2 regions of the Nigerium sp. genome follow, and region 2 is predicted to be linked to the other one. Evidence: riboswitches for the same ligand, from Rfam matches in the RefSeq annotation. Region 2 holds a riboswitch; the other holds the start of a gene.

Region 1 (4,336 bases), on a different contig from region 2:
TCGGAGGCGGGGCCCCCGGCTAGGCTGACGCCGGTTGGTCCGGTGCGGAGCGCCTCGCGCCGGACAGCCCCGCACGCATTCGAGGAGAACCATGCAGGCTTGGCCACGTCCCGACGTCCCGACGCTGGACGGACGGGCCCCCCGTCCGCGCGTGCACGACACCGCGGCCCAGGGCCTCGTCGAGGTCGGCCCGGAGGCCGGCGACGCGCGCCTCTACGTCTGCGGCATCACGCCCTACGACGCGACGCACCTCGGGCACGCGAACACCTACGTCGCGTTCGACCTGCTGCAGCGGGCCTGGCTGGACGCCGGGCTCGGCGTCCACTACACGCAGAACGTCACCGACGTCGACGACCCGCTGCTCGAGCGCGCCGACGCCACCGGCGTCGACTGGCGGGCGCTGGCCGAGGAGCAGACCGAGCTGTTCCGGACCGATATGACGGCGCTGAACGTCCTGCCGCCCCGCGACTACGTGGGGGCCGTCGAGTCGATTCCCCTTGTCGTCGAGCTGATCGAGCGGCTGATGCCGACCGGCCTGATCTACCAGGTGGACGACGAGGAGTTCCCCGACTGGTACTTCAACTCGGCGGCCGCGCCGGGCTTCGGCTCCGAGTCGCACCTGGACGCCGAGGCCGCCCTCGCGATCTTCGGTGAACGCGGCGGCGACCCCGACCGTCCGGGCAAGCGCGACCCGCTCGACTGCCTGGTGTGGCGGCTCGCCCGCGACGGGGAGCCGTCGTGGGACTCCCGGCTGGGGCGCGGGCGTCCGGGGTGGCACATCGAGTGCGCGGCCATCGCGCTGCAGCACCTCGGGGAGGGGTTCGACGTCCAGGGTGGCGGCTCCGACCTGGTGTTCCCGCACCACGAGATGAGCGCCGCCGAGGCCACCGCGGCGACGGGGCAGCCCTTCGCGCAGGCCTACGTCCACGCCGGCATGGTCGGCTACGACGGCGAGAAGATGAGCAAGAGCAAGGGCAACCTGGTCCTGGTGTCGAAGCTGCGCGAGGCGGGGCGCGACCCGATGGCGATCCGGCTCGTGCTGCTCGCCCACCACTACCGCTCCGACTGGGAGTACACCGACGCCGACCTCGACGAGGCCGAGCGGCGCCTCGCCGCCTGGCGCGGCCTGCGCAACGAGACGGCGACGATCCCCGCGACCTCGCTCGTGACCGACCTGCGCGCGGCGCTCGCGAACGACCTGGACGCCCCGGCCGCCCTGGCGGCCGTGGACCAGTGGGTCGCGGCGGCGTCCGACATCGACGGCGACGACACCGAGGGCCCGCGCACGTTCCAAGGCGCGATCGACGCCCTGCTGGGCGTCCGGCTCTGAGGCCGGCGCCGTTCGGGCGCCTCCGCGTTCCGGCCGTCTCCGGGACCCCGCGCTCGGGACGCCACCCCCGGGCGCCGTCGGCGTCCGGTTCCCGGCATTCGGCACCTCCGTGCGGGATCGGTGAAATACTGCGCCCATACGTGTTCCGGGGTCGGTGTAATTCCGAACCGGCGGTGACAGTCCGCGACCCGGGCGCCTCGGCGCCCGGCTGACCTGGTGGAATTCCAGGGCCGACGGTGAAAGTCCGGAGGGGAGGCGCACGTGGGGCCCGGCAGCGCCGTGCCCCGGCCGTGGGACGCCGCCGCGCGTCCGCGGCGCGACGCGCACCCCCCCTTTTTCAACCCCGGAGCCGCCGAACGGCGAGCAGGAGGGGTGAGATGGAGCGATCCGGCGAGGGGTACGGGCCCGGTGACCGCGTGGCGTCCGCGTCCGGTTCGGGTGCCCCCGGCCCGCGGGTCGCCCCCGAGGCGCACGTGACCCCCGACGATGTCCGGCACCTGCGGCGGGCGCTCGCGCTCGCGGCCGAGGGCCCGGTCGCGGACCCGAACCCCCTGGTGGGCGCGGTGATCGTCGGCCGCGACGGCCATCTCGTCGGCGAGGGCTTCCACCGCGGCTCCGGGACGCCGCACGCTGAGGCCGCCGCGCTGTTGGCCGCCGGCGACGCCGCCCGGGGCGCCACTACCTACGTCTCCCTGGAGCCCTGCAACCACACCGGACGCACACCCCCGTGCTCCGCGGCCCTCCTCACCGCCGGCGTCGCCCGCGTCGTCTACGCCCTGCCCGACCCGAACCCCGTCGCCGCCGGAGGCGCTCAGCACCTGCGCGCCGCCGGCGTGGACGTGACCGGCGGCGTCCTGGCCGAGGAGGCGGCCGCGCTGAACCGCACCTGGCTGCACCGGGTGCGCACGGGGCGTCCGTTCGTCACCTGGAAGTTCGCCGGCACCCTCGACGGCCGCGCCGCGGCCGCCGACGGGACGTCACAGTGGATCACGGGCCGGGCGGCGCGGGCCGACGTGCACCGGCTGCGGGCCCGGTGCGGGGCGATCGTCACCGGCACGGGCACGGTGCTCGCCGACGACCCCCACCTCACCGTCCGCGGGGACGCCGCGCCGTCGCGCCAGCCGCTGCGCGTGATCGTGGGGGAGCGGCCGGTCCCTGCCGGGGCCCGGGTGCTCGACGACGCCGCCCCGACCAGGGTGTTCGCCACGCACGACGTGGCCGCCGTCGCCGCCGAACTCGGGCGGGACGGCGTCCATCACGCGCTGCTGGAGGGCGGCCCGACGCTCGCGGCCGCGTTCCTGCGCGCCGGCCTCGTGGACGAGGTCGTCGCCTACCTCGCGCCCACCCTGCTGGGCGCCGGGGCGTCCGTCGTGGGGCCCCTCGGCATCGGCACCATCGGCGCCGCCTTCCGCCTGACCACCACGGACGTCACCGTGCTCGACGACGACGTCCGCGTGACCGCCACCATCCACCCAACCAAGGAGTGACCAGCATGTTCACCGGCATCATCGAGGAGCTCGGCACCGTCGAGTCCCTCACCCTCGGCCGCGAGTCGGCGGTCCTACGGGTCCGCGGGCCCCAGGTGCTGACCGACGCGACGCCCGGGGCGTCCATCGCGGTCAACGGGGTCTGCCTCACGGTCGTCGACCACGACGACGAGTCGTTCTCCGTCGACGTCATGGCCGAGACGCTGCGTCGCAGCAGCCTGGGGGCGCTGCGACCCGGGTCGCGGGTGAACCTCGAACGGGCGATGGCCGCGTCCGGACGCCTCGGCGGCCACATCGTCCAGGGGCACGTGGACGCCACCGGCGAGATCGTCGCGCGCGAGCCCGGCGACCACTGGGAGGTCGTCACGATCGCCCTCCCGGACGCCGTCGCCCGCTACGTCGTCGAGAAGGGCTCGATCGCCGTGGACGGCATCTCGCTGACGGTCGCGTCCGTCGCGCCGGGCCGCTTCACGGTGTCGCTGATCCCCACCACGCTCGCCCTCACGACCCTCGGCTCGGCCCGCGTGGGCGACCCGGTGAACCTGGAGGTCGACGTGCTCGCCAAGTACGTCGAGCGCCTGCTCGCCCCGGCCGAGGAGGTCCTGTCATGACCGCCGACGCGACCCCCATCACCGGCCTCGCGACCATCGAGGCCGCCCTGGACGCCCTGCGCGCCGGCCTGCCCGTGCTCGTGCTTGACGACGCCGACCGCGAGAACGAGGGCGACGTCGTCCTGGCGGCGCAGACCCTGACGCCCGAGTGGCTCGCCTGGACGATCCGCCACAGCTCGGGCTACGTCTGCGCCCCCCTGTCGAACGCGCGCGCCGACCTGCTCGACCTGCCGCTCATGGTCGCCTCCAACGCCGACCCGCTGCGCACCGCCTACACGGTCACGGTGGACGCGGCGTCCGGCGTGACCACGGGCATCAGCGCGGCCGACCGGACGCGGACCATCCGCACGCTCGCCGACCCGCACACGCAGGCGTCCGACCTGATCAGGCCCGGGCACGTCGTGCCCTTGCGGGCGCGCGACGGCGGCGTCCTGGAGCGCGGCGGGCACACCGAGGCCGCCGTCGACCTGTGCCGGCTCGCGGGGCTGGCGGAGGTCGGGGCGATCGCCGAGCTCGTCCACGACGACGGGACCATGATGCGCGCCCCCGCCGTGCTCGCGCTGGGCCGCGAGCACGGCGTCCCGGTGATCACGATCGCCGACCTCATCGAGTGGCGAAAGGCCAGCGCGCGGGTCGTCGAAGGCGCCCGGACGTGGCTGCCCACGGACCTCGGCTCGTTCGAAACCGTCTGCTACCACGACCGCCTCACGGGCGCGGACCACCTGCTGCTGATCAGCCCCGAGGGCCTCGGGACGCGCGAGCAGCCCCCGGTCGTCCGCATCCACTCCGAGTGCGTCACGAGCGAGGTCTTCGGCTCGCTGCGCTGCGACTGCGGCGAGCAGCTGGACGCCGCCCTCCACCGCATCGCCGCCGAGCCGGGCGCGATCGTCTACCTGCGCGGCCACGAG
Region 2 (4,336 bases):
CGAGGGCAGCTTGCCGTCGGTGAGGTACGCGCCCTCGTACTGGTTGGCGGCGACGGCGCCGCCCCACAGGAATCCGTCGGGGAAAGTGGTGTCCATTGCTCCATCCTTGTCTATCCGCGTGGGTGAGGGGGAGGGGCGGACGCCGCCGAGCCGGGGGCGGTGACTGCGTCGGCGTCCGTGGGGCGCACCGCGTCACCAAGCCGGGCTCAGGGCAGCGTGGGGCTCCGCCCGGCGATGACCTCCTCGATCGCGGTGACCGCCGCGGCCGGGCCGGGGGCGTCCAGGAACGAGCGCCGCAGACGCGGCAGCCCCGCGGGCGGCGTCTGGAGCACTTCGTCGGCCAGCCGGCGCGCGTTCGCGGGGGTGAAGTCGCGTTTCGGCAGGACGCGGCCGGCGTCCAACTCTTGGATGCGGTAGGCGTTGAAGAACTGGTCGGCGCCCATCGGCGTGAAGATCGCGGGGACGCCCATCGCGACCGTGTCGGTCGCGCTGCCGAACCCGCCGTGGGTGAAGCACAGGTCGGCGTGCCGCAGCACGTCGGTCTGCGGGACGAAGTCGGAGACGATCACGTTGGCGGGCATCGGCCCCACCTCGCGCAGGCGGCGCGCGTTGCCGGTGGTCAGCACGAGCAGGGCGTTGGAGCCGGCGAAGGCGGCGGCGAGCGTCCGGAAGAACGGCGTCCAGCTGTTGAAGACCGTGCCGAGCGTGCCGTAGATCACCGGCCCGTCGTGGTCGCGGAGCCGGTCGATCGGGAACGAGTCGTCGGACGCCGCGAGCGTCGGCGTCGGGCCGGCGAACAGGCATCGGTCGCCGAACAGGTGGTCGCAGGGCTGGTAGTACCGGCTCGCCGGCGAGATGTTCAGCGTGGACGACCGCGGCCCCATCATCGCGACGACGTCGAAGTCGCGGCCCCAGCCCATCGCGGCCCCCACCACGCCCATCACCGGACGCCGCAGGCGCCGGTCGGCGAACACGCGGCGGGCCGGCGCCGGGAGGGCGTCGGCCAGCCCGGCGAGGTGCCGGATCACCTGGTCGTGCTGGAAGAAGACGGGCGAGAGGAAGATCACCGGCCGGTCGAGGGCGTGCTCCAGCTCGGGGATGCGCGGGTTCATGCCGCCCGCCACGACGGCGTCGTAGTCGCGGCCGCGGGCCAGCAGCTCGGCGTCCTGGTCGCGGAAGAGCCGGCGCCCGTGCCGGACGAGCTGGTCGGGGCGCACGATCGGGCCGTCGAGGTAGTCGGCGTAGGGGAGGTGGGTGGCGCCGGTTCTCTCGACCGCCCGGCGGAACGACGACGGGATGAGGTAGTCGACGTGATGCCCGGCCGCCACGAGCGCCCGCGCGAACGGGAACGTCGGGTTGGCCAGGCCGTACGCCGGCACGCAGGACATCAGGATGCGGGCCATGGCGGCCTCCTTTTCTTCCGCCCACAGCCTATGCCGGGCGCCATGACAACCAGTTGCCATCACCTTTTCGCTATCTGACGTTGTCAGGACCGGGTTGTAGGAAACCCTGCGCGCCCAGGCCCGGACGCCGCCGTCGGCCGAACCGCGCGGCGTTAGCATGCGCAGCATGATCCTGACGATCCGTGACGCCCGTCCCGACGAACTCGTCGAGGTCGGCCGGGTCGTCAGCGAGGCCTACGTCGCCGACGGCGCGCTGAGCTACGACGACCCGCACTACCGCACGCTGGAACGGGCGCCGCTGGAGGCGTCCGGGTCGCAGTTCATCATCGCGGAGCTCGACGGACGCCTCGTCGGCTCGGTCACCTGGTGCCCGCCGGGGTCGTCCCAGCGGGAGATCGCCCTGCCCGACGAGGGCGAGTTCCGGCAGCTCGGCGTGCTGCCCGACTCGCGCGGCTTCGGCATCGCGCGCCAGCTCGTGGAGGCGTGCCTCGGGCGCGCGAAAGACATCGGGCTGTCGGCCGTCGTGATCTCGTCGGCCCCCTGGATGACCACGGCGCACGCGCTGTATGAGGATCTGGGCTTCGTCGCCCTGCCCGAGCGCGACTGGAGCCCGCGGCCCGAGGTCGAGCTGACCACGTTCCGCCACGATCTGTCCTGAGCAGGCACGATCTGTCCTGAGCCCCACCCCCGTCCGCGCTAGGATCGGGCTGCAAACGTGCCCCGGGGTCGGTGCAAGTCCGAACCGGCGGTGAGAGCCCGCGACCCGGCACCTTCCGGTGCCGGCCGATCCGGTGGAAGTCCGGAGCCGACGGTGAGAGTCCGGAGGGGAGGAGGCACGGGGCGCTGCCGCGTCCGTCGGGCTTGGCCCGGCGCGCCGAGGCGTCCTGCTTCGTTCGAAGCGTGGCCCGGGGCGCACCCGACCGGAGGGCCATGAGCGACAGACGCACTCGTGAGCAGGCGATCGGCCTGCGCGCGGCGCCGTGGCTGCTCGGCGCGCTGCTGCTCGTCGGCTGGCAGGTCACGATCTGGGCGACCGACCCGCCCGCCTACCTGCTGCCCAGCCCCGGGGCCGTGTTCACCCGGCTCGTCGCGCTGCTCGGCGGCTCCGGCGTGTGGGGGGCGATCGGTGCGACCCTCCTGGAGGCGCTCGGCGGCTGCGCGCTCGGCTCGGCCGTCGCGCTGCCGCTGGCCGTGCTGATCCACCGCAGCCGCTGGTTCAACTCGGCCGTCTTGCCGTTTCTGGGGGCGACGCAGGCGATCCCCGCGATCGCGCTCGCCCCGCTGCTCGTGCTGTGGGTCGGCTACGGGCTCGTGCCGATCGTCCTGCTGTGCGCGCTGCTCGTGTTCTTCCCGATCCTGGTCGCGTCGGTGGTCGGGCTCCGTCACGTGGACGCCCGCGTCGTGGACGCCGCCCGCATCGACGGGGCGGGCTCGCGGGCGCTGCTCACCGAGGTGGAGCTGCCGCTGGCCCTGCCGAGCATCCTGGGCGGCCTGCGCAACGGGTTCACGCTGTCGGTCACGGGCGCCGTCGTCGGCGAGATGGTCATGGGCGGCGCCGGCCTGGGCGAGCTGCTGACCATGCAGCGGGACTCGCTCGACACCGCCGGCATGTTCGCGACGATCCTGATCCTGTGCGCGATCGCGTCCCTGCTGTACTCCCTCATCTACCTGGTCGAGCGGCGCTCCCGCGTCGTCTCGTCGCTGCGCGGATCGTCCGCGTCGTGAGCGCCCTCGAAAGGATCACCACCGTGCGTCGTCTCCTCGCCCTCGTCGTCGGTCTCGCCTTGTCCTTGTCCGCCTGCGCTTCGCCCGCGGCGTCCCCGTCGGCGGCCAGCCCGACGACCGCGGCGCCCGCGAAGGTGACGATGGGGCTCACCTACATCCCGAACATCCAGTTCGCGCCGTACTACGTCGCGGCCGGCCAAGGGCTGTTCGCGGACGCCGGCGCCGACGTCACCCTGCGCCACCACGGCGCGAACGAGGGGCTGTTCACCGCGCTGGCGGCCGGCCAGGAGGACGTCGTGGTGGCCGGCGGCGACGAGCTGCTGCAGGCCCGCGCCGAGGGCATGGACCTCGTCGCCATCGCCCAGTACTACCGGACGTACCCCGTCGTCGTGATCGTGCCGCAGGCGTCCGCGATCACGAAGCTGAGCGACCTGAAGGGCCGCACGATCGGCGTCCCGGGGAGGTACGGCGAGACGTGGTTCGGGCTGCAGGTCGCGCTCAAGAGCGCGGGGCTGGCCGAATCGGACGTCAAGATCAACGAGATCGGGTACACCCAGCAGGCGGCGCTGACGACCGGCAAGGTCGACGCGATCGTCGGCTTCTCCAACAACGACCAGGTCCAGTTCCGGCAGGCCGGCTTCGCCACGCGGACCATCCCGCTGGCCCCGGAGGGCCAGAATCCGCTCGTCAGCATCAGCCTGATCACCACCCGCTCCTGGCTGGACGCCCACCCGGACGCCGCCCGCGCGGTCGCGCGGGCGACCGTCGCCGGCGTCCAGCGGACCGTGGCCGACCCGGACGCCGCGCTGACGACGTCGCGGACGTACATCCCGCAGCTCGCCAACGACACCGCCGCCCAGGCGCGCGCCAAGGCGACCCTGGAGGCGACGCTGCCCTTGTGGAAGGGCACAAGCACGATCGACGGACGCCTCGACGAGGCCCGCTGGGCGGCCATGGCGTCCTTCATGGCCGAACAGGGGTTGACCAGCAAGCCGGTGGACGCCGCCCAGGCCATCTCCACGCAGCCGCTCGCCTGAGCACCTCGCCTGCGGGCGTCGCGCCCGGCTGAGAACCGGTCCTCGGCCCGGCGTGACCCCGTTATGATGAGGCGCCCGCACCCCAGGAGGCCCTCCCACCCATGTCCGGCATCGCATCGCCGCGCGTCGTCCCCGATTGGGACGACTACTTTCTCGGCATCGCCGACGCCG

The links. Region 2 has a riboswitch for FMN ahead of WMJ97_RS03650 (ABC transporter permease). Riboswitches for the same ligand answer to the same signal wherever they lie in the genome.
Region 1: it holds a riboswitch for FMN, as region 2 does, so the genes downstream of both, ribD (bifunctional diaminohydroxyphosphoribosylaminopyrimidine deaminase/5-amino-6-(5-phosphoribosylamino)uracil reductase RibD) here and WMJ97_RS03650 (ABC transporter permease) in region 2, are expected to answer to the same signal.

Annotation. Positions count from the first base shown of each region.
Region 1 covers NZ_JBDHZL010000064.1:67-4,402, forward strand. Annotated here, with positions in the region: gene mshC (cysteine--1-D-myo-inosityl 2-amino-2-deoxy-alpha-D-glucopyranoside ligase) at 92-1,330, shown strand; FMN riboswitch at 1,468-1,594, shown strand; gene ribD (bifunctional diaminohydroxyphosphoribosylaminopyrimidine deaminase/5-amino-6-(5-phosphoribosylamino)uracil reductase RibD) at 1,708-2,817, shown strand; gene WMJ97_RS10625 (riboflavin synthase) at 2,823-3,428, shown strand; gene ribB (3,4-dihydroxy-2-butanone-4-phosphate synthase) at 3,425-4,336, shown strand, end outside.
Region 2 covers NZ_JBDHZL010000009.1:39,750-44,085, reverse strand. Annotated here, with positions in the region: gene WMJ97_RS03665 (glycoside hydrolase family 1 protein) at 1-96, opposite strand, end outside; gene WMJ97_RS03660 (nucleotide disphospho-sugar-binding domain-containing protein) at 207-1,403, opposite strand; gene WMJ97_RS03655 (GNAT family N-acetyltransferase) at 1,570-2,061, shown strand; FMN riboswitch at 2,117-2,242, shown strand; gene WMJ97_RS03650 (ABC transporter permease) at 2,334-3,128, shown strand; gene WMJ97_RS03645 (ABC transporter substrate-binding protein) at 3,152-4,165, shown strand; gene WMJ97_RS03640 (deaminase) at 4,267-4,336, shown strand, end outside.